Regions from separate parts of the Priestia sp. AB genome, predicted to be linked through region 1. Evidence: riboswitches for the same ligand, from Rfam matches in the RefSeq annotation. Region 1 holds a riboswitch; each other region holds the start of a gene.
The links. Region 1 has a riboswitch for S-adenosylmethionine ahead of POF52_RS08570 (bifunctional homocysteine S-methyltransferase/methylenetetrahydrofolate reductase). Riboswitches for the same ligand answer to the same signal wherever they lie in the genome.
Positions count from the first base shown of each region.

Region 2: it holds a riboswitch for S-adenosylmethionine, as region 1 does, so the genes downstream of both, POF52_RS05515 (sulfite oxidase-like oxidoreductase) here and POF52_RS08570 (bifunctional homocysteine S-methyltransferase/methylenetetrahydrofolate reductase) in region 1, are expected to answer to the same signal.
Region 3: it holds a riboswitch for S-adenosylmethionine, as region 1 does, so the genes downstream of both, POF52_RS19780 (methionine ABC transporter ATP-binding protein) here and POF52_RS08570 (bifunctional homocysteine S-methyltransferase/methylenetetrahydrofolate reductase) in region 1, are expected to answer to the same signal.

Region 1 covers NZ_JAQMYN010000002.1:456,911-463,902, forward strand. The annotation lists gene POF52_RS08565 (YkvI family membrane protein) at 17-1,051, opposite strand; SAM riboswitch class I at 1,391-1,497, shown strand; gene POF52_RS08570 (bifunctional homocysteine S-methyltransferase/methylenetetrahydrofolate reductase) at 1,605-3,443, shown strand; gene metH (methionine synthase) at 3,444-6,887, shown strand.
Region 2 covers NZ_JAQMYN010000001.1:1,063,110-1,070,101, reverse strand. The annotation lists gene POF52_RS05550 (DUF3973 domain-containing protein) at 1-225, opposite strand, end outside; gene POF52_RS05545 (NAD(P)H-dependent oxidoreductase) at 712-1,284, opposite strand; gene POF52_RS05540 (winged helix-turn-helix transcriptional regulator) at 1,404-1,781, shown strand; gene POF52_RS05535 (YvrJ family protein) at 2,233-2,373, shown strand; gene POF52_RS05530 (molybdopterin molybdotransferase MoeA) at 2,389-3,654, opposite strand; gene moaC (cyclic pyranopterin monophosphate synthase MoaC) at 3,769-4,257, shown strand; gene POF52_RS05520 (MogA/MoaB family molybdenum cofactor biosynthesis protein) at 4,270-4,782, shown strand; partial or broken gene POF52_RS05515 (sulfite oxidase-like oxidoreductase) at 4,816-5,478, opposite strand; SAM riboswitch class I at 5,554-5,660, opposite strand; gene POF52_RS05510 (hypothetical protein) at 5,805-6,173, opposite strand; gene POF52_RS05505 (YjgB family protein) at 6,656-6,992, shown strand, end outside.
Region 3 covers NZ_JAQMYN010000006.1:301,340-308,331, forward strand. The annotation lists gene POF52_RS19750 (acyl-CoA dehydrogenase family protein) at 1-1,503, shown strand, start outside; gene POF52_RS19755 (arsenate reductase family protein) at 1,620-1,976, shown strand; gene gcvH (glycine cleavage system protein GcvH) at 2,112-2,495, shown strand; gene POF52_RS19765 (YusG family protein) at 2,575-2,820, shown strand; gene POF52_RS19770 (toprim domain-containing protein) at 3,002-3,352, shown strand; gene POF52_RS19775 (thioredoxin family protein) at 3,367-3,666, shown strand; SAM riboswitch class I at 3,847-3,954, shown strand; gene POF52_RS19780 (methionine ABC transporter ATP-binding protein) at 4,086-5,111, shown strand; gene POF52_RS19785 (methionine ABC transporter permease) at 5,104-5,772, shown strand; gene POF52_RS19790 (MetQ/NlpA family ABC transporter substrate-binding protein) at 5,790-6,626, shown strand; gene POF52_RS19795 (carboxymuconolactone decarboxylase family protein) at 6,749-6,992, shown strand, end outside.

The DNA.
Region 1 (6,992 bases):
CTTTAAAATCCAGCTTTTAGCTTATTTTTTCTTTTTTAATACATAGCATCCATACAAAAGCTAGTCCAATATAGCCAAATATGGGATACAAAAATTCAAGAAGCTGGGCATATCCGAATTGCCCAATAATAAAGCAAGCCAAGATAATAAACGCAAAAGCTTGTTTGTCATTGAGGGGAAGAAATGACTGAAGCTGCTTAGCGATGCCAAATACATTTCCAATCAATGTAGTAAAAATCTCGCCCAACACAACTACCGTAAATAAAACATTCACCCACGCTGAGATATTTTTAACAACGGCACTCATCGGAATATCAAGTTGAAATGAATAAGGCAAATTGGAAAGGGCAAGATGAGTAGAAACAAGCATAAACGTAAGTACACATCCTCCTATTACGGCCCCTTTTTTAATCACGCTCCTATCTTTCACCGAGCTTCCTAATGGAACCAAAACGGCCTGAGCCAAAGCTAGATTCAGGGAAATATATAAAAAGGGACTAACCGCCCACTTCCACTGCGTGACGAGCGTTAAATCCGGCTTCGTTTGAATCAGTGAGAAATAGCTGATATTCGGCATAAAGATGATAAAAGCAAATGAAAGCATCATCGGCACAACAAGAGAATTAACCATTAAAATACCGTTAATTCCTTTTGCGATAAATATATAAGTTAAAACAATTGTAAAAATCATCCCAACAGGAGGCCACAGCCCGAACTGTTCTTTTCCTATTGCCCCCGTACTCGCTAGCATGACTGAAGTTACTCCAAATAAAATGACAATCATTACACCGTTTACCGCTTTTCCAAGCACATCACCAAATAAATATGTATTAAGCTGCTGATAAGAAGAAGCCCCAATTGCGTGCGAAAGCAGCATCATTTTTGAACCTAGCCAAATAAAAAACAAGCCGCTGACCAAAATTCCGACCATTCCAAGTTCCCCGTACTGTGTAAAAAATTGAACGATTTCCTTGCCTGTTGCAAAACCGGCTCCTACAACGGTGCCTACATACGTAGCAGCAACCTGCAGCGTGAGTTTCCACCTTTTCATGCCCATCACCCTTCTACCCTTCATAGTTCACTATATGTAGAAACGATAAAAAAAAGACGAGCCTTTTTACGTGGAAATCTACGCATCCCCCAGCGCTTGTGCCTTTTCGTTTATTTTTTTCATTTTCTTTTTGTATTTCTCACAAAAAACTCCTTAACCCCTAACATAACAGTCATTTCCAAACAAAATATACGGATATTTTCCCTTTAGCTTTTAAATTTTCCTCAATATTTGCTGGAAATTCACAATTTACTGTTGTATAATTTCTAAAAATCAGATAAATTATTAAATAAGTATTCTTTCTATTTAAAAAAATATGTTTCAATTATATACAATTGATTCTTATCATGAGAGGTGGAGGGACTGGCCCTTTGAAACCTCAGCAACCAGTCGTTAGAGACATGGTGCTAAATCCAGCAAGCAATTTATTGCTTGGAAGATAAGAAGGCGAAAAAAGTCTTCTTCTTAAGAAGACTTTTTCTATTTTATCGGCATATTGCATAAAACGAATCACTCGTAAAATAGAAGCGGAACAATTTAAGGAGGTTTTGACATGGGGTTACTTGAAGATTTAAAGTCTAAAATTTTAATTGGGGATGGTGCCACTGGTACCCTCCTTTACTCACACGGTATCGACAGCTGTTTTGAAGAACTAAACATCACCAAATCAGAAGAGGTTTCTCGTATTCACAGAGCCTATGTAGAAGCTGGTGCAAACGTTATTCAAACAAATACGTACGCTGCTAATTATCAAAAACTTGCCCGTTATGGATTAGAAGATTCAGTCAAAGACATCAATGTTGCTGGTGTAAAATTAGCGAAACAAGCTGCAAAAGATCAGGCTTACGTGGTTGGTACACTCGGCGGAATTCGTTCTTTCCAAAAAAACGCTATTAGTTTAGAAGAGGTTAAACGAAGCATTCGTGAACAAATGTTTTGGCTTTTAAATGAAGGCGTGGATGGCCTTTTGTTTGAAACATACTATGACTTCGAAGAATTAAAAACCGTTCTTACACTGGCAAGAAAAGAAACGGATAAGCCTATTATTACCCACGTTTCCCTGCATGATATTGGCGTACTGCAAGATGGCCGTCCTTTAGCAGATGCATTAAAAGAATTAGAGGCGCTGGGAGCAGATGTTGTCGGGCTAAACTGCCGTTTAGGTCCTTATCATATGATTCAGTCTCTTGAAGAAGTACCGCTTCCTGATCGTGCTTTCTTATCTGCTTATCCTAATGCCAGCCTTCCGGCGTATGTGGAAGGAAAGCTGGAATATGAAACAAATGAAGACTACTTTGTAGAAAGCGCGCGTTTATTCCGCGAACAAGGGGTTCGCTTAATTGGAGGATGCTGCGGTACAACACCAGCTCACGTACGCGCAATGTCATCTGCCTTAAAAGACCTGCCTCCGATTACAAGCAAAGTCGTTAAAATGAGACCTGCCGTTAGGGTTCAAGAGCGTGAGAAGCAGGATAAACCTCATATGCATGAAATTGTGAAGAAGCGCCGCTCGGTTATCGTCGAGCTAGATCCGCCTAAACAGCTTGGTCCCACGAAATTTTTAGAAGGCGCAAAAGCACTTGATAAAGTCGGCGTAGATGCTATTACATTAGCTGATAATTCTCTTGCCTCACCTCGCATCAGCAACTTGGCAATGGCAACACTGATGCAGCAAGAAACAAAAGCACGACCGCTTATTCATATTACCTGTCGCGACCGAAATTTAATTGGACTTCAATCTCATTTAATGGGACTTCATACGCTAGGAATGAATCAAGTACTTGCAATTACCGGTGATCCGTCAAAAGTTGGCGATTTCCCTGGCGCCACTTCGGTCTACGATTTATCTTCATTTGACTTGATTAGTTTAATCGCTCAGTTTAATGAAGGACTATCTTATTCCGGCAAACCACTTGGTCAAAAAACCAATTTTTCCATTGCAGCTGCCTTTAACCCAAACGTGCGTCACTTAGACCGAGCCGTTCAGCGTTTGGAAAAGAAAATCGACTGCGGGGCTCACTATTTCATTACTCAGCCTCTCTATTCAACTAAGCAAATTGAAGAGGTATATGAAGCAACCAAACATTTAACAACACCGGTATATATCGGTATCATGCCGTTAACAAGCGCAAGAAATGCTCGATTTATTCACCATGAAGTACCTGGAATTAAATTATCAGAAGATATTCTAGAACGCATGGATGCAACGGGAAATGACCGAATCCGCGGTGAAGTCGAAGGTCTTGCGATTGCAAAAAACTTAATTGATACAGCATATGAGTTATTTGACGGTATTTACTTAATTACGCCGTTTATGCGCTATGAAATGACCGAAATTCTAACACGCTATATTCATGACAAGCAACTTGTTACATCAGAAAGGAAGATATAAATGAGCTCACTTATCGAACAACAACTAAAGAAGCGAATACTCGTCATCGATGGAGCAATGGGAACGATGATTCAAGATGCTGATTTAACCGCTGAAGATTTTGGCGGCGAAGAATATGAAGGCTGCAACGAATATTTGACTCGAACAGCGCCTCATGTGATTCAGCGCATTCATGAAGAGTACTTTGCAGCAGGTGCTGACATCATTGAAACCAATACGTTTGGCTCAACATCTACCGTACTTGATGAATACGATTTAGGTCACTTGGCGTATGAATTGAATATCGAAGCTGTGAAGCTTGCTTGTGCAGCCCGCGATAAATATTCAACTCCCGAATGGCCTAGGTTCGTAGCTGGAGCTATCGGTCCTACCACTAAAACTCTCTCTGTTACCGGAGGTATTACATTCCCTGAGTTAGTAGAATCGTACGAAGAGCAAGCTCGAGGTTTGTTAGACGGCGGCGTTGACTTGCTTTTAGTCGAAACCTGTCAAGACATGCTGAACGTAAAAGCCGCATTTCTAGGCATTACAGCGGCGTTTGAAAAACTAAAAATCGAAGTTCCTATTATGATTTCAGGAACAATTGAGCCGATGGGAACAACTCTCGCTGGGCAAGATATCGAATCTTTTTACTTATCACTGGAACACATGAAGCCTCTTTCAGTCGGACTTAACTGCGCGACAGGCCCTGAATTTATGACGGATCATATTCGCTCTCTTTCAGACCTAGCCACTTCAGCAGTTAGCTGTTATCCAAACGCTGGACTTCCGGATGAAGAAGGCAATTATCATGAATCCCCTGAGCTGCTTGCTCAAAAAATTAAAGGGTTTGCTGATAAAGGCTGGCTGAACTTTGTAGGCGGATGCTGCGGTACAACGCCTGCTCATATTAAAGCACTGGCTGAAGCGGTAAAAGAGGTTGCGCCCCGTTCGCTTGATCGCTCCGAGCATAACCATGCTGTAACCGGTATTGAACCACTTGTATATGACGATTCTATGCGCCCTCTTTTTGTGGGAGAACGTACGAATGTAATCGGTTCTCGCAAGTTCAAGCGTCTGATTGCGGAAGGGAAAATTGAAGAAGCATCTGAAATTGCGCGTGCTCAAGTTAAAAATGGTGCTCACGTTATTGATATTTGCTTAGCGGATCCGGACCGTGAAGAAATGGAAGACATGGAGGAATTTATTCAAGAAGTTGTAAAAAAAGTGAAGGTTCCTCTTGTAATCGATTCAACCGACGAGAAAGTTATTGAAAAAGCTTTAACGTACTCACAAGGTAAGGTCATTATTAACTCCATTAACTTAGAAGATGGTGAAGAGCGTTTTGATGCAATCTTACCGCTAGTAAAAAAATTCGGTGCAGCTCTGGTTGTCGGTACAATCGATGAAACAGGCATGGCCGTTACTGCAGAACGAAAAGTAGAGATTGCTAAACGCTCACATGATCTGCTTGTTGAAAAACATGGCTTTAATTCAAAAGATATTATTTTTGACCCTCTTGTGTTTCCTGTAGGGACTGGTGATGAACAATATATTGGTTCTGCTGAAGAAACAGTTAAGGGAATTAAAATGATTAAAGAAGCCCTGCCTGATTGCCTGACCATTCTTGGCGTAAGTAACGTGTCATTCGGTCTTCCTCCAGTCGGACGTGAAGTACTAAATGCGGTTTACCTTTATCACTGTACGCAGGCTGGACTCGATTATGCCATTGTTAATACCGAAAAGTTAGAGCGCTATGCTTCTATTCCAGAAGCTGAAATTGAGCTTGCTAATGCGTTATTATTTAACACAACTGATGAAACGTTAAGCACGTTTACCGACTTTTATCGTGATAAAAAGAAAGAAGCAAAAGTAGAAATTTCTACGTTAACACTCGAAGAACGATTGGCAATGTATATTGTCGAAGGTACAAAAGAAGGATTGCTTCCTGATTTAGAACAGGCTTTAGCTCAATATGATGATCCGTTAGATATTATTAACGGACCGCTTATGAAGGGGATGGCGGAAGTTGGACGTTTGTTTAATGACAACCAGCTGATTGTAGCAGAAGTGCTTCAAAGTGCGGAAGTTATGAAAGCATCCGTTGCCTTTTTAGAACCTCACATGGAAGCAACTGAAAATGATTCTGGAAAAGGCAAAGTTATTCTTGCAACGGTTAAAGGCGACGTGCACGATATCGGTAAAAACTTAGTAGACATCATTTTAAGCAACAATGGTTTTAAAGTAATTGATTTAGGAATTAAAGTAACGCCCCAGCAGCTGATTGAAGCAGTAAAAGAAGAAAGGCCAGACATCATTGGCCTGTCAGGTCTTCTAGTAAAGTCAGCTCAGCAAATGGTTTTGACTGCCCAGGATTTAACACAATCAAGCATTGATGTTCCAATTATGGTAGGAGGCGCTGCCCTTTCCCGTAAATTTACTGACTTTAAAATTGCCCCGGAATATGAAGGTGCGGTCCTCTACGCCAAAGATGCGATGGACGGATTAGCGTTAGCAAATAAGCTGCAGAACAAAGAAGAAGTTATTCAGCTTTTAGCAGATTTAAAAACGCGGCAAGAAAAGAAAGTAACGGTTCGAGAACGCCAGCCTCAAACCGCTCAAGCAGCTACCGCTGTTTTAGAAAGATCCGCCATTTCAACGGACGCTCCTGTTTTTGTACCGGCTGATTTAAAGCGGCACGTTGTCAAACACTACGATTTGGCACAGGTTCTTCCGTATATTAACTGGCAGATGCTTTTAGGCCATCACTTAGGACTAAAAGGAAAAGTGAATAAACTGCTTGCTGAAAAAGACGAGCGCGCTGTTCAATTAAAAGAAACCGTTGATGACCTGCTCGAACTGGCACTAAAAGAAAACTTAATTAAGCCAGCGGTTATTTATCAGTTCTTCCCTGCTCAAGCAGACGGAAATGATTTAATTATTTATGATCCTGCTGATGAAAAAACAGAAATTGAACGCTTTACCTTCCCTCGGCAAACAAAAGGACAGTTCCTGTGCTTATCTGATTTTGCAAAGCCTAAAGAAAAAGAGATGGACTATGTATGTTTCTTCTCTGTAACAGCAGGAACAGGCATTCGCGAACGCGCGGCGAAATTCAAAGAAAACGGCGAGTTTTTAAAGAGTCACGTGTTCCAAGCTCTTGCGCTTGAACTAGCTGAAGGATTAGCAGAACGTGTTCATCAGCAAATTCGTGACCGCTGGGGATTCCCTGATTCGCCTGACTTTACAATGGCGGAGCGTTTTTCAGCCAAATACCAAGGTCAGCGTTTTTCATTCGGATATCCTGCATGTCCAGACCTTGAAGACCAAGCAAAACTGTTTAAATTACTTAAACCTGAAGACATCGGCATTCAGTTAACAGACGGTTTCATGATGGAACCAGAAGCTTCTGTTACAGCCCTTGTTTTTGCACATCCTGAAGCGAAATATTTTAACGTATTGTAAAATATGGCCGCGGTCTTTTAGACCGCGGCTGTTTTTTACAGTGAACAAACCTGAAAAAAAGCTGCGACAAATGGATTTTAGCTGAAGAAAGATCCGAACGGTAAA
Region 2 (6,992 bases), on a different contig from region 1:
ATATTCTATTGCTTTCTTTAATTTAGATACTTCCTTTGGCACAATCTTTTTGATGATTTTTTCTTTTTTACATGGTTTGCACGGCTCATGGTTACACTTATGTGCACACATACCTAAAGGGATTTTCTCTCCTAAAAATGGATCTATATAAAATCCATTTTCAAACAGCTTACTCTTAATAACATTTTCATTTTGCAATCTGCAGCAAGTAACGCAATAGTACATTCGTTTTCCACTCTCTTTCTTATATTTGATTTTGAAACATCTTATGAGAACTGATCAACAGAAGTGCTTGTTCTTATATTAAAAGTTGAAAAAATCTCAACAGGCGTTGAAGAATACTCAACACACCTCAATCTAGCATCATACTTGGGTTAATGACCGTACTATTTAGCTTATGGAGCTTGAACTCTAAATCAAAACTAAAAGCTGTTAGTTAAAGAACGAATAATATTCCACTTTTTGCTTAAACTACTCAAGATACCGCAACGTATCTACTATGTGAGAATAATTCTCCTAGCAGAAAAGCTCCCTACGGAAATAGGGAGTTTTTTATGCGTTAAAAAAAGTGATGATTAATTTTATCTTCAACTTTTTTTACATATCTTTATACGTGTCATCCTCAAGATATTCAATACTTCTAAATAGTAAATGATCTAACGTCTCATTTCCCATAAAATCAAATATTCTATAAAGTTAGTTCCTCACACATTATTCAGCTAGCTGTTTTAAATAGTTACGAAGGCGAATTTTCGGATTTAATTCTGTATTTGTAATATGTTTTACATAGCGAATTGAACTTTGAATAATATCATAGTCACTGATTTTATTTGCACGATACTCGACAAAAGGAGGAAGATAGCTCATCCCAACTAAACTAGCAGATGCTTGGAACGGCTTTGTTAATTCGCTTACTGAAAATAAATTATACCCGCCCGCTTGATAAGAATGTTCAGGTGAACCGATAGAAATAGCCAATACCCACTCCTTTCCTGTCAGCTTCGTTCCGCCAGGGCCATGAGCCCACCCAAAGGTAAACACTTCATCAAACCACTGTTTTAAAAGTGGCGGGCTGCTGTACCAGTATAATGGAAACTGAAAAACAATACGATCATGGGCAAGAAGCAGCTGCTGTTCAACTTTCACATCAATGGGTTGATCACAATATGTTTCATAAAGGTCATGAACTGTTAGATCCGTTTCATTCAAAACTGATTCCTTCCACTTTTTATTTACTCGGGAAGATTCAATATTTGGATGTGCAATGAGTACTAATGTTTTCATATATAGACCTCCTTGTTATTTTTGGTATGATTATATTGTATATTTTGTAATATATTAGAGAAAGTACGCACATTAATTAAACATAGTATAAAACTGTATACTACAGGGAGTGAAAATGAATGAGAAACCAAAAAATAGGATTTGATTACCCCCCCACTAAAGTCGGATGCCCGGTCGAAACCACATTAGACGTAATAGGAGGAAAATGGAAAGGGATTATACTTTATCACCTTATCGATGGAAAGAAACGTTTTAATGAGTTCCGAAAACTGTATCCTGCCATTACACAGCGGATGCTGACCTTGCAATTAAGAGAATTAGAAAAGGACGGGATTGTCCACCGTGAGATCTATAAAGAAATTCCTCCAAAAGTAGAGTACTCCCTAACCGAATTTGGAAGATCTCTCGAACCAATCATTTTACTTATGAAAGACTGGGGAGAAACGCATAAGAATAGAATTATTAGTGCGAGAACAGTAGAAAAAGAAGAAATTTAAACATGGAATATATTAATTAATAGATTAGTGTATTTGAGGTATGGCCTATACCCGAGTAGAGTAGGTAACGCAATATAAGCTCTCGATAGAAATAGAAAGCAGACCTTTATTTAAAGATCTGCTTCTTTTCTTTAACAAAAACTAAATATGTCCCCGCTATGAATATGATGCCCAAACCTATAAAAACTAACCAGTACGTTAAAGGGAAGCTAGATGAAACTGTCATAACGCAAGTAGTATTTACATTTAAAAACATGTTAAAGTCTAGTAGTCATTTATAGTGAGATACATACAAATGAACCCTTACAAAAAAGCAGCCTCGCTTGCCAATGCCGAGGCTGCTTTTTCTTATTTTTTAAGGACTTTTATCTTGAAAATGGACATATGCCCTGCGAACAAATACTTAGAAATTACATATTATAATATATCTTCTAAGTGAAAGAGGTATGCTATTATAGAAAACTTAGTTAGCTATATTAAAGATTTAGGCTTTCCAATTGCCCTATCTTTTTACTTACTTGTTCGCATTGAAAGCAAATTAGATAGAATTACAGAGCTGCTTCAAGTTCTTATTGAAAAAAAGGACAAGTAATAAGCAGACTGCTATTTATACCCAAAGCGATCTCGTACCTTCGTTATCAAGATGCAGCACGTTCACTTCTGTTCCTTTATCATACCCATGCTCTCCTCCTGGAAGAACAACCAGCGCGTTTGCTGCAGCTAATGACGAAATAGCGCCTGACTTATCCATGCCAACAGGCGTCACGACAAGCTTTCCACCTTCATCTGAAATTTCTCCTCGCACCATTCGCGTAAATGCATTAGGTTCTTTGAAGCGGCCGTTTAATACCGCTTTTGTTTTATGTAAATGAGGCGCCGGTGAATGTAAAAAGCTGCGAACAATCGGACGGACAAACAGTTCAAACCCGACATAGCAAGCAGAAGGATTTCCCGATAATCCAAACAGCAGCTGTCCGTTTCGTTCTGCGACTGTTGTGACGCTTCCGGGTCGCATCGCAATTTTGTTAAACAGCACGTTCGCACCAAGTTTTTCATAAATAGCCGGCAAATAATCATAGTCGCCTACGGATACCCCGCCGGTTGTCAGTAAAATATCCACTTCTTCAAGCGCTTTTTCTACCGCTTCATAGCAGCGGTCAAAATCGTCTTCAAGCTTCCCTAAATATTTCGGAATTCCCCCGCTTCTTACGATTTGCGCAATTGCCATATAAGAATTGCTGTTGCGGATTTTTCCTGGTTCTAACGGCTCGTTCACATCAAGCAGTTCACTTCCCGTTGTTAATACGCCAACCACAGGCTGCTTCACCACGGCTACATCCGCATAGCCAAACGTAGCTAAAAAAGCCGTGACGCCCGGATTGATTCGCGTCCCTTTTGAAACAAGCACGTCTCCTTTTTTTGTTTCTTCTCCCTTTAACGCAATGTGCTCCCACTTTGAAGCTGACCTGCTTAACGCCATATACGTTTTGCCTTCTTTTTCATACGACTTCGTTACTTCAAGCATCACAACCGCATCACATGAATGAGGCACTTGCGCTCCTGTCATAATGCGCACCGCTTGAAACGGCTTTACTTCTTCTTCAAAAACAGAGCCAGCGCCGATTTCACCTACAACTTCGAACTCTACAGAATGTTCACTTGAGACTTCTACGCAGTCTTGCGCTCGAACCGCAAAGCCATCATAAAGCGATTTATTAAAATGAGGAACGTTTTGGTCGGCGATAATATCTTCTCCTAAATAGCGTCCATAGCTTTCGGTGATCGATACGCGTTCGATGCTGCCTTTTCTTTTATATGTCATGACTTTTTCAATTGCTTCAGGAATTGAAATAGGTGTTCTGCTTTCTAACATACATTCTTCACTTCCTTTATGTCTGTTCACTTTTTGCACTATGGTGTAAAATCATAGAATATCTCACTATTTCTATCATACAACAAAATTTACTGAAAAAGGATGAAAACACCGATGTCTTCTTTTACACATTTTAATGATCAAGGCCGTGCCAACATGGTCGATATTAGCGAAAAATCTATCACTCGCCGCGTTGCAACCGCTCGTTCAAGCATACTTGTTAACAAAGAAATTCACGAAGCGATTGTAGAACATAAAATTGGAAAAGGCGACGTCCTTGCTGTTGCACAAGTAGCGGGAATCATGGCAGCAAAACGCACGTCTGACATTATTCCGATGTGTCACCCCCTTCTATTAAAAGGCGTAAACCTTTCATTTGACTGGGATACAAGCAATAATCAGTACCGTTTATTAATAGAAGCAACGGTTAAAACGGAAGGCTCAACAGGCGTTGAAATGGAAGCTTTGACCGCTGCTTCTGCCTGCGCTCTAACCGTTTATGATATGTGCAAAGCCATTGATAAAGGAATGATTATTGGCGAAACGTATTTACTTGAAAAATCAGGCGGTAAAAACGGTGATTACAAGCGCACCGAAGCGTAAAGGAGGTACATAATGAGCGTACATGAACATAAATCTAAAGCAACTCAGCCCGTTCGCTGCAAAGTCATTACGGTATCAGACACACGTACGAAAGAAACCGATAAAAGCGGCGCGCTAATGATCCAGCTTCTGAAAGAACACGACATGCAGATCGTTTCCTATGAAATTGTAAAAGACGACCAAACGTCGATTCAACAAGCCATACTTGCTGGCTGCAGTGATGAGAACATTGACCTTGTTCTCACAAACGGCGGCACCGGCATTACAAAACGAGACGTCACAATTGAAGCCGTTCAAGCGCTGATTCATAAAGAAATCGTTGGATTTGGCGAGCTGTTTCGCATGCTGAGCTACACCGAAGATATTGGCAGCGCAGCAATTATGAGCCGGGCAATTGCCGGGACGATTAACGAAAAAGCCGTTTTTTCTATACCAGGATCAAGCGGTGCGGTTCGTCTAGCCATGACCAAGCTGATTTTACCTGAACTTCGCCACGTTGTGTGGGAATTAAACCGCCAGCGCTGACAAAATGCCTATGCACACACATAGGCATTTTTATTAATCATAGTCTTTATGTACCCACTCATCTTCTGGAATGCCCAAATCTTCTCCGGAAAAACGCTCTTCTTTAAACGGATCTCCTCTAAGATGAAAGCCGTTTTGCTCCCAAAAGCCAGGATGATTTTCATCAATAGCTTCAAAGCCTCGAAGCCATTTAACACTTTTCCAAAAGTACAAATGCGGAACAACCAATCGCAGCGGATATCCGTGCTTAGCTGTAAGCGGCTCTCCGTTAAAGGAATGAGCGAGAAGAATATCGTCTCTCAGTAAATCTTTTACCTCAATGTTTGACGTATAGTCATTATCTCCATGCAGCATGATGTATTTACTTTTTAACTCCACGCCAACTGCTTTTAAAAAGTCTGTAAACAGCACGCCCGTAAATTCATTATCAAGCCTTGTCCATCTCGTTACGCAGTGAATATCACATTTCACCGTTATTTGCGGCATGTCCAATATATCTTGATACGAAAGCGTCACTTCTTTGTTTACTAATCCAAACACTCGAAGCGTCCACTCCTCTAAGTTATACTCCGGCACGTCCCCTTCATGTAAAATTGGAAATCGCTCCGTTACTACCTAACCCGGAGGCACTCGTCCTTCATACTTTGCATCAATTTCCGGTGTTTTCATTCGTTTAATACGGTCTGCTTTGTTCAAATTATCACCTCGTTATTTTTTGTACATAAAAAGCCCTTCCTTAAATAAATAAGGAAGAGCTTTGTTTCAGCTTCTTCCTTATCTCTAAGAGCGATACACTCTTAAGGATTTGGCACCATTCTGTCATAGACAGCGGTTGCCGGGTTTCACAGGGCCAGTCCCTCCACCTCTCTTGATAAGGAAACAAATTGTATTTGTTTTATGTAATAAAGTCAGTATTAAGCTTTTTGTCATAATTGTCAATATTATTTTTCTTTTCCGCCAAAAAACTTTAAAGACAGATAGGGTTATAAGGTTTTAGTCTACTAAAATACCATGTAAAGCCTTTACCCTTCTCCATCAATCATCGTATACTTCCTGGCAAAGCGCTTGTAGTAAATTTGCTCATCCTCTTGTCCATCGTTAAAAACAAGTCGGTTATGATTAATATCTTTTTCTTTTAATACATAGCCTTTTTCATTCATCATATGAATATATTCATCTAAATGTCCTTTTTTCACCATATAATGAAGAGCATCGTCCGAATCTGCAGTCCTTGCTACACCTTGGCTTCCCACTTCTAACTTGAATACAGCTGTTGCTGTTTGAACGGGACGATAATCTCCAAACACTCTTTCCCAATTTAAGAGCAGCAGCGCGCCGGAAATTATTATACATCCTCCGGCCGCCACAGTTAGTACAAATCGTTTTGACACTACTTTCTCTCCTTTACATTCTTTTTCTTCTATTTAATACAACGGATTGCCCTAAACTTGTTTTTACGCCAAGTCCTAGATACACGGCAGCAATATATATATTTAACAAATACTTGATTTACTGTATCATACTTACAATTATTATCTAGTTTTTTATAAAACATTAGAACCCTCTCTATATTACGTTTTTTTTACCTAATAAAGGAACAGAAACCAATCTTTTCACCTATGATAAATGAATCGTTTTTTGCTTTTTACTTTAACTGACGTTTATATTCTGAAAGGCGTGTTACATTATATATATCAGTTACCAACTCAAACAAGACTCCTTGACTATTCCCACAAAGGTTTACCTATGCGGATGCTGCCTACCCCGCAAAGGGGGCGGCAGATGCTTAGGTCTAGCAACTCGGAGCTACCTGCTCTTTAGGTAGGTCCGAGTTGCTAAATCGATATAAATAAAGGAGGAAACGATTGTGAAAATGAAACAACGTTTTTCAAAAGTAGCTGCTGCTGCGACGATTACAGGAATTGCTGCGTTTGGATTTGCTCCCGTCGCTCAGCTTGATACAACAGCCCACGCAGCTACATCTCAAGAAACAAGCAGCCAAAGTCAAACAGCTGTAAAAAACATTAACGAAATTTATAACGCCGCAGTAAAAGGTGAAGTGCCACGCTTAACGGCAGACTTCAAAATTAGCAAAACACTGCGTCAAGACGTTCGCGATCAGTTCGGTCCCCCGCCTGAAGGTTCATCAAACAACTTTGACTACTATCATGCGGAAATGGGTCACCCTGGATACGCATTTGGCTATGATC
Region 3 (6,992 bases), on a different contig from region 1:
TCGGCTTTAATTGCTGAAAAAATGTCTCGAGCAGGCGGATTTTCCATCACTCATGGTGCTCACGTAGGAATTGGGTCATTGCCAATCGTCTTATTTGGAACAGAAGAGCAAAAGCAAGCATATTTACCTGCTTTAGCAGTTGGGGAAAAAATAGCAGCATATGCGTTAACAGAACCTGGTTCTGGTTCCGATGCCCTGGGTGCTCGAACAACAGCTCGCCTTAATGCAGAAGGTACACACTATGTGTTAAATGGAGAAAAACAGTGGATTACGAATGCCGGATTTGCTGATGTGTTCGTGGTGTATGCGAAAATCGACGGCGATAAATTTTCTGCTTTTATCGTTGAACGAGAATTCCCAGGCGTTTCGGTTGGACCGGAAGAGAAGAAGATGGGAATCAAGAGTTCATCAACAAGAACGTTGATTCTTGAAGATGCGCTTGTTCCAAAAGAAAACGTGTTGGGTGAAATTGGAAAAGGTCATGTGATTGCGTTTAACATTTTAAATATTGGGCGCTATAAGCTTGGGGTTGGAGCAGTTGGAGCAGGTAAACGTGCGTTAGAAATTACGTCTCAATATGTTAACCAGCGTCAGCAGTTTAAAACGCCCATTGCTAAATTTTCATTAACCCAAGAAAAGTTAGCAACAATGGCTTCTAAATTGTACGCAACTGAAAGCTCCGTCTATCGTACGGTAGGACTTTTTGAAGACCATATGGGCCAGCTTTCAGAAGAACAGCAAAAAGACGGAAAACAAATTGCCGCTTCCATTGCTGAATATGCTATTGAATGCTCATTAAACAAAGTGTTTGCCACGGAATCTCTTGACTACATCGTAGATGAAGGGGTGCAGCTTCACGGAGGCTATGGTTTTATGAGTGAGTATGAAATCGAGCGCTTGTATCGCGATTCCCGCATTAACCGTATTTTTGAAGGGACAAATGAAATTAATCGTCTCTTAGTACCAGGCACGTATTTACGCAAAGCGCTAAAAGGAGAGCTTCCGCTGCTTCAAAAAGCACAAACGCTTCAAGAAGAATTGATGATGCTTATGCCGCAGGAAGTAGGCAATGAGCCGTTAGATCAAGAAAAAATGCTTGTGCAAAATGGAAAGAAAATTGCGCTCTTGCTTTTAGGTCTAGCTGCACAAAAGTATGGCAAAGAATTAGAGAAAGAACAAGAAATTCTCGTTAATATTTCCGATATGATTAGTAACGTATATGCAATGGAATCCACTGTTTTACGTACTGAAAAAGCGATTTCCAAAACAGGTGCAGATCAAAACAGCTTGAAAGTAAAATATACGCAAGTATTTTGCCAAGAAGCATTTAATCGAATTGAAGCAGATGCAAAAGAAACGTTAATTGGCGTTGAACAAGGTGATACGCTTAGAGTCATGCTTTCGTCTCTTCGCAAGTTAACGCGCTATACACCAATCAATGTGATTAGCGTAAAGCGCGAGATTGCAAAAACACTTCTAGAAGTAGAGAAGTTCACAGTTTAAGGGAAAAAGGAGCTCGCTTCGCGAGCTTCTTTTTGTTTAAGAAGCCTCTATCTAGGTAAATGATAAAGGATGTGTTAAAATACGAAAAAAGCTTAAAATAAAGGGTGGTTGACGAAATGTCATTATTTTTTTATTCATATCCAAAGTGTGGTACGTGCCGAAAAGCAAAAAAGTGGCTGGATGATAACGGAGTAGCATATGAAGAAATTCATATTGTAGAAAACCCGCCAACAAAAGAGCAACTGCAGTCTTATTATCAGAACAGCGGCTTAGAATTAAAAAAATTCTTTAATACAAGCGGTAAAAAGTATCGCGAATTAGGGCTTAAAGATAAAGTAAGCAGTGCGAGTAAAGACGAACTGCTGTCTATTCTTGCGTCAGATGGCATGTTAATTAAGCGTCCGCTGCTAACAGATGGACAAAAAGTAACGCTTGGCTTCAAAGAAGAGCAGTTTGAGGACGTGTGGAAGTAAGTTTTCAAATAGAAAATTTTTACCTTTTACGTTACACTGTTAATAGGAAGTTATTTTAGGTTGTAGAAAGTGTTCTCCACGTTGAAGGCGCTTTTTATATAAACAAATTAAGATACATATTTTGGAGGGATTAAGATGAGTACACCAAAAGATTTGCGTTATTCTGAAGAGCATGAATGGGTAAAAACAGAAGGAGACGTTGTCCGTGTAGGTATTACACATTTCGCTCAAGCTGAGCTTGGCGACATCGTATTCGTTGAACTGCCAGAAGTAGGAGCAACAGTAGAAGCTGACGAGCCGTTTGGCAGCGTTGAATCAGTAAAAACAGTTTCTGAGCTTTACGCACCAATTAGCGGTGAAGTTGTAGCAGTAAACGATAACTTAAGCGATAGCCCTGAACTTGTTAATGAATCTCCATACGAAGAAGCATGGATGATTACAATCAAACCGTCTGATGCTTCTCAAGTAGACAAGCTAATGACAGCAGAGCAATACGAAGAAATGACAAACGAAGGATAATATTCCTCCATAAATTGTCTTTATGAAAAGTTTTTGACTGGACACTCTATTAGTAAACAAGCTAAAGGAGTGTCTTTTTATGTTTGAAAAACAAAAAATGGACGTTACAGATCGCGTTACAGCTAAATTTCATGACGGCGGCATGAAATTATATGTTGATAAGCAGCCAATTGGTGAAGTTAGTTACGGAACAAGCGGCAATGAATACCGCTTTGAAGAAGGATATTCGCAAGAAAATAATAAGTTCTACCAATATACGGATGTACAAAAGCAAGGTGAAACGCAAAAATATACAGACTGCGACGAAGAAGCAGGATGGTGCTAAACAGTGGCAACTGCCGCTGTTTTTCTTGTTTTATGGAAACAATATGGCTTAAGCTGCCTTTTAAAACAGTTCTTTCTTGCAAATTTCTTTTAAAAAACAGGTGAACTGTGATACATTAACGAATATTGTATAGCATAAAGAAATGATGTTACTATACAACTGACGATTATGGGTGATGAAAATGGGGCTAATTGAAATTGAAAAAGTAATTATTGTTGAAGGAAAATCAGATAAAAAACGTATCCAAGATATCATTCGAGAACCAATTGAAATTATTTGTACAAACGGTACGATTAGTTTATCAAAGCTGGATGAAATTATTGACTTTACGTTTAACAAAGAGGTATACATACTCGTTGACTCTGATGATTCAGGGAATAAGCTAAGAAAACAATTTAAACGAGAGCTTCCGGAAGCAGAGCATCTATATATTGATAAAATGTACCGAGAGGTTGCTGCCGCCCCTAGACATCACATAGCAACAGTATTACTGAGTGCCAATATCGATGTTAATGCAGAATTTTTAACATAAAAGGAATGAGCAACATGCAAGAATGGAGCGAAAAACAGCTTGACGATCAGTTAAAAGAAGGACAAAGAGCGTTTATCTTTTTCCATACACCTTTTTGCGGGACATGTCAGCTGGCAAAAAAAATGTTAACCGTAGCAGAAGCGATGCTGCCCGGTGTGACCATCGGAATGAGCAATTTAAATTATATGCCTTCAAAAGCAGAAGTATTTTCAATTGAAAGTGTACCTTGTTTGATTGAAGTGAAAAATGGCGAAATGGTAAAAAAACTCTATGCGTTTCATTCCATCGAGCACGTACTTGAAGAGCTTCGATAATCAAACGTTTGTTTAAAATGAAGAAATTGAAAGAGAGCAAACCGTTGGGGCTGTTGAAATATTGGGATATTATCCCAAGAACAAAATCTGTTGACAGCCTATCTGACACATGCTAAAATCACACTCATGAATGTTCATAAATGAATGAATATTTCCCAAAAACAAAATAATTGTTGCGAACTCTTATCAAGAGAGGTGGAGGGACTGAGCCCTGTGAAACCCGGCAACCGTCAGACTAACTGAAATGGTGCCAATTCCTGCAAAGCTATGCGCTTTGAAAGATGAGAGAAAGGATTAAATATAGAGCCTTTCTGTCATGCGCAGAGAGGCTTTTTTGATGGGGAAAATTGTTTTACGGCTTTTTCATCCTATAGGGCAATCTAACATAATTAAGTTTTTACTAAAGAAGGTGAAGAAATATGATTACATTAACAGACGTTACAAAAATTTATCAGGCTAAAAGCGGTCAAGTAACAGCTGTTGATAATGTGAATCTAACCGTTAATCAAGGTGAAATTTACGGAATTATTGGTTATAGCGGAGCGGGGAAAAGTTCTTTAATTCGCTTGCTAAACGGGTTAGAAACACCAACGACAGGAACGGTCGAAGTAGCAGGTAATGATATTGGAAAAATTAAAGGCGGAAAACTCAGAAAAGCTAGACAAGAAATTAGTATGGTGTTTCAGCACTTTAATATCTTGTGGTCGCGTACGGTGCGAGAAAATATTGCCTTTCCGTTAGAAATAGCAGGGATCTCAAAAGAAAAAAGAATGAAAAAAGTAGACGAGCTTATCAAGCTAGTCGGGCTTGAAGGGCGTGAAAATGCTTATCCATCACAGCTTAGCGGTGGACAAAAGCAGCGTGTTGGTATTGCTCGAGCGCTAGCCAATAACCCAAAAGTATTGCTGTGTGATGAAGCAACATCAGCGCTTGATCCTCAAACGACAGATTCCATTTTAGATCTGTTAGTAGATATTAATGAGAAGCTAGGGTTAACCATTGTATTGATTACTCATGAAATGCACGTTATTCGTAAAATTTGTCATCGGGTAGCTGTTATGGAAAATGGAGCAGTGGTAGAAGAAGGGCAAGTGCTAGAAGTGTTCCGAAAACCTAAGCAGCCGATTACAAAACGATTCGTTCAACAGATTTCTGAACCAGAAGAAACGTTTGAAACAATTGAACAAGTACAGGAGTTATATCCAAGCGGGCAAATTATTCAGCTGACGTTTGTTGGCGGAAAAGCAGAGCAACCGCTCATTACAACGATTTTAAAACAGTTTGATGTAACGATTAATATTTTGCAAGGAAAGATTTCTCATACACAAACAGGTTCATACGGAACGTTGTTCGTTCATTTAGACGGAGAATTAACAGAAGTTGAAAAAGTCATTGCATACATTCATGAGCAGCAGGTAGAAGTGGAGGTAATGACAAATGCTTGAGAAACTATTTCCAAATGTTATTTTAGATGATTTTATTCAAGCGACAAATGAAACACTATATATGACGGCTATTTCAGTTATAGCCACGTTTGTTCTAGGTATTTTATTGGGCTTGCTTTTATTTTTAACGTCCAAAGGACAGCTTTGGCAAAACAAACCTTTATATGCCATTGTGTCAGCAGTTGTAAATATCTTTCGTTCCATTCCATTCATTATTTTAATTGTTTTACTGATTCCATTTACCAAAGCATTGGTAGGAAGTATTTTAGGTGCTAATGCAGCGTTACCTGCTTTAATTGTTGGAGCAGCACCATTTTATGCGCGTCTTGTAGAAATTGGTCTGCGTGAAATTGATAAAGGTGTTATTGAAGCTGCTAAATCAATGGGAGCAACAACAAGTACTATTATCTTTAAAGTGCTGTTACCTGAATCGCTGCCAGCTTTAATTTCTGGTTTGACGGTAACGACGATTGCATTAGTCGGCTATACGGCAATGGCGGGTGTGATTGGAGCTGGAGGTCTTGGAAACCTTGCATATTTAGAAGGATTCCAGCGCAGTCATAATGACGTAACGCTAGCCGCTACAATCTTAATTTTGATTATTGTATTTATTATCCAACTTATTGGGGATGCGATTACTGCAAAAATTGATAAAAGATAAAGGGAGGATTATTTATTATGAAAAAATGGCTTTCGGCTTTAGCATTAACATCTGCACTAGTAGTAGGATTAGCTGCGTGTGGATCTAACAATGGATCAAAAGATGAAAAGAAAATTGTCGTGGGTGCATCTAATACGCCTCATGCTGAAATTTTAGAACAAGCAAAACCGATTTTAGAAAAACAAGGAATTGACTTAGAAATTAAAAAATTCCAAGATTACATCTTACCGAACACAGCTCTTGCAAACAATGAAATTGATGCAAACTACTTCCAGCATGTTCCTTATATGAATTCAGTATTAAAAGATCACAAGGGTGAAAAAGGGTATGATTTCGTAAGTGCCGGTGCCATTCATATTGAACCAATTGGTATCTACTCTAAAAAATACAAAAGCTTAAAAGATCTTCCGAAAAACGGTACAGTTATTATGCGTGATGCGGTAGCAGAGCAAGGACGTATATTGTCGATTTTTGAAAAAGCTGGCGTGATCAAATTAAAGCCAGGCGTAAAGAAAATAGATGCACAAATTAAAGATATTGTAGAAAACCCTAAAAATTTAAAATTTAAAGCCGATGTTGAAGGCGGATTGTTACCTCAAATGTACAAAAACAATGAAGGTGACGCTGTTGTTATCAATGCTAACTATGCTATCGATGCTGGTTTAGATCCAGTAAAAGATCCAATCGCAGTTGAAAGCAAGGAAAATAACCCTTATGCAAACATTATTACGGTTCACAAAGGCGACGAAAATAAAGATACGGTGAAAGCTTTAGTAAAAGTTCTTCACTCTAAAGAAATTCAGGACTACATTAAAGAAAAATACAAAGGCGGAGTACTGCCGGTAAATAAATAATAGAAGAAAAGCGCTTGCCCACTCTGGGCAAGTGCTTTTTTTGTATGCGGGAAAACGAATAACTCTTATTTTTCTCACGCATACTAACCGTGAAAACTTTACTGATGATGGGAGCTGACGTTATGCAGCAAGAGGCACGTCATTCAACTGAGCAAGCACTTCATGATTATAAAATGGGTGTTGGGAAATTTAGCGAAAAATTGCCGGAAGTAACAAAAACGTTTAATGCGTTTACTGAAGCATGTTTTGGAGAAGGTTCTCTTTCTAAAAAAGAAAAGCAGTTAATCGCGTTAGGAATCAGCGTAGTAGCTCAAGACGAGTACTGTATGATTTATCATACAAAAGGCTGCATTGATCAAGGTGCAA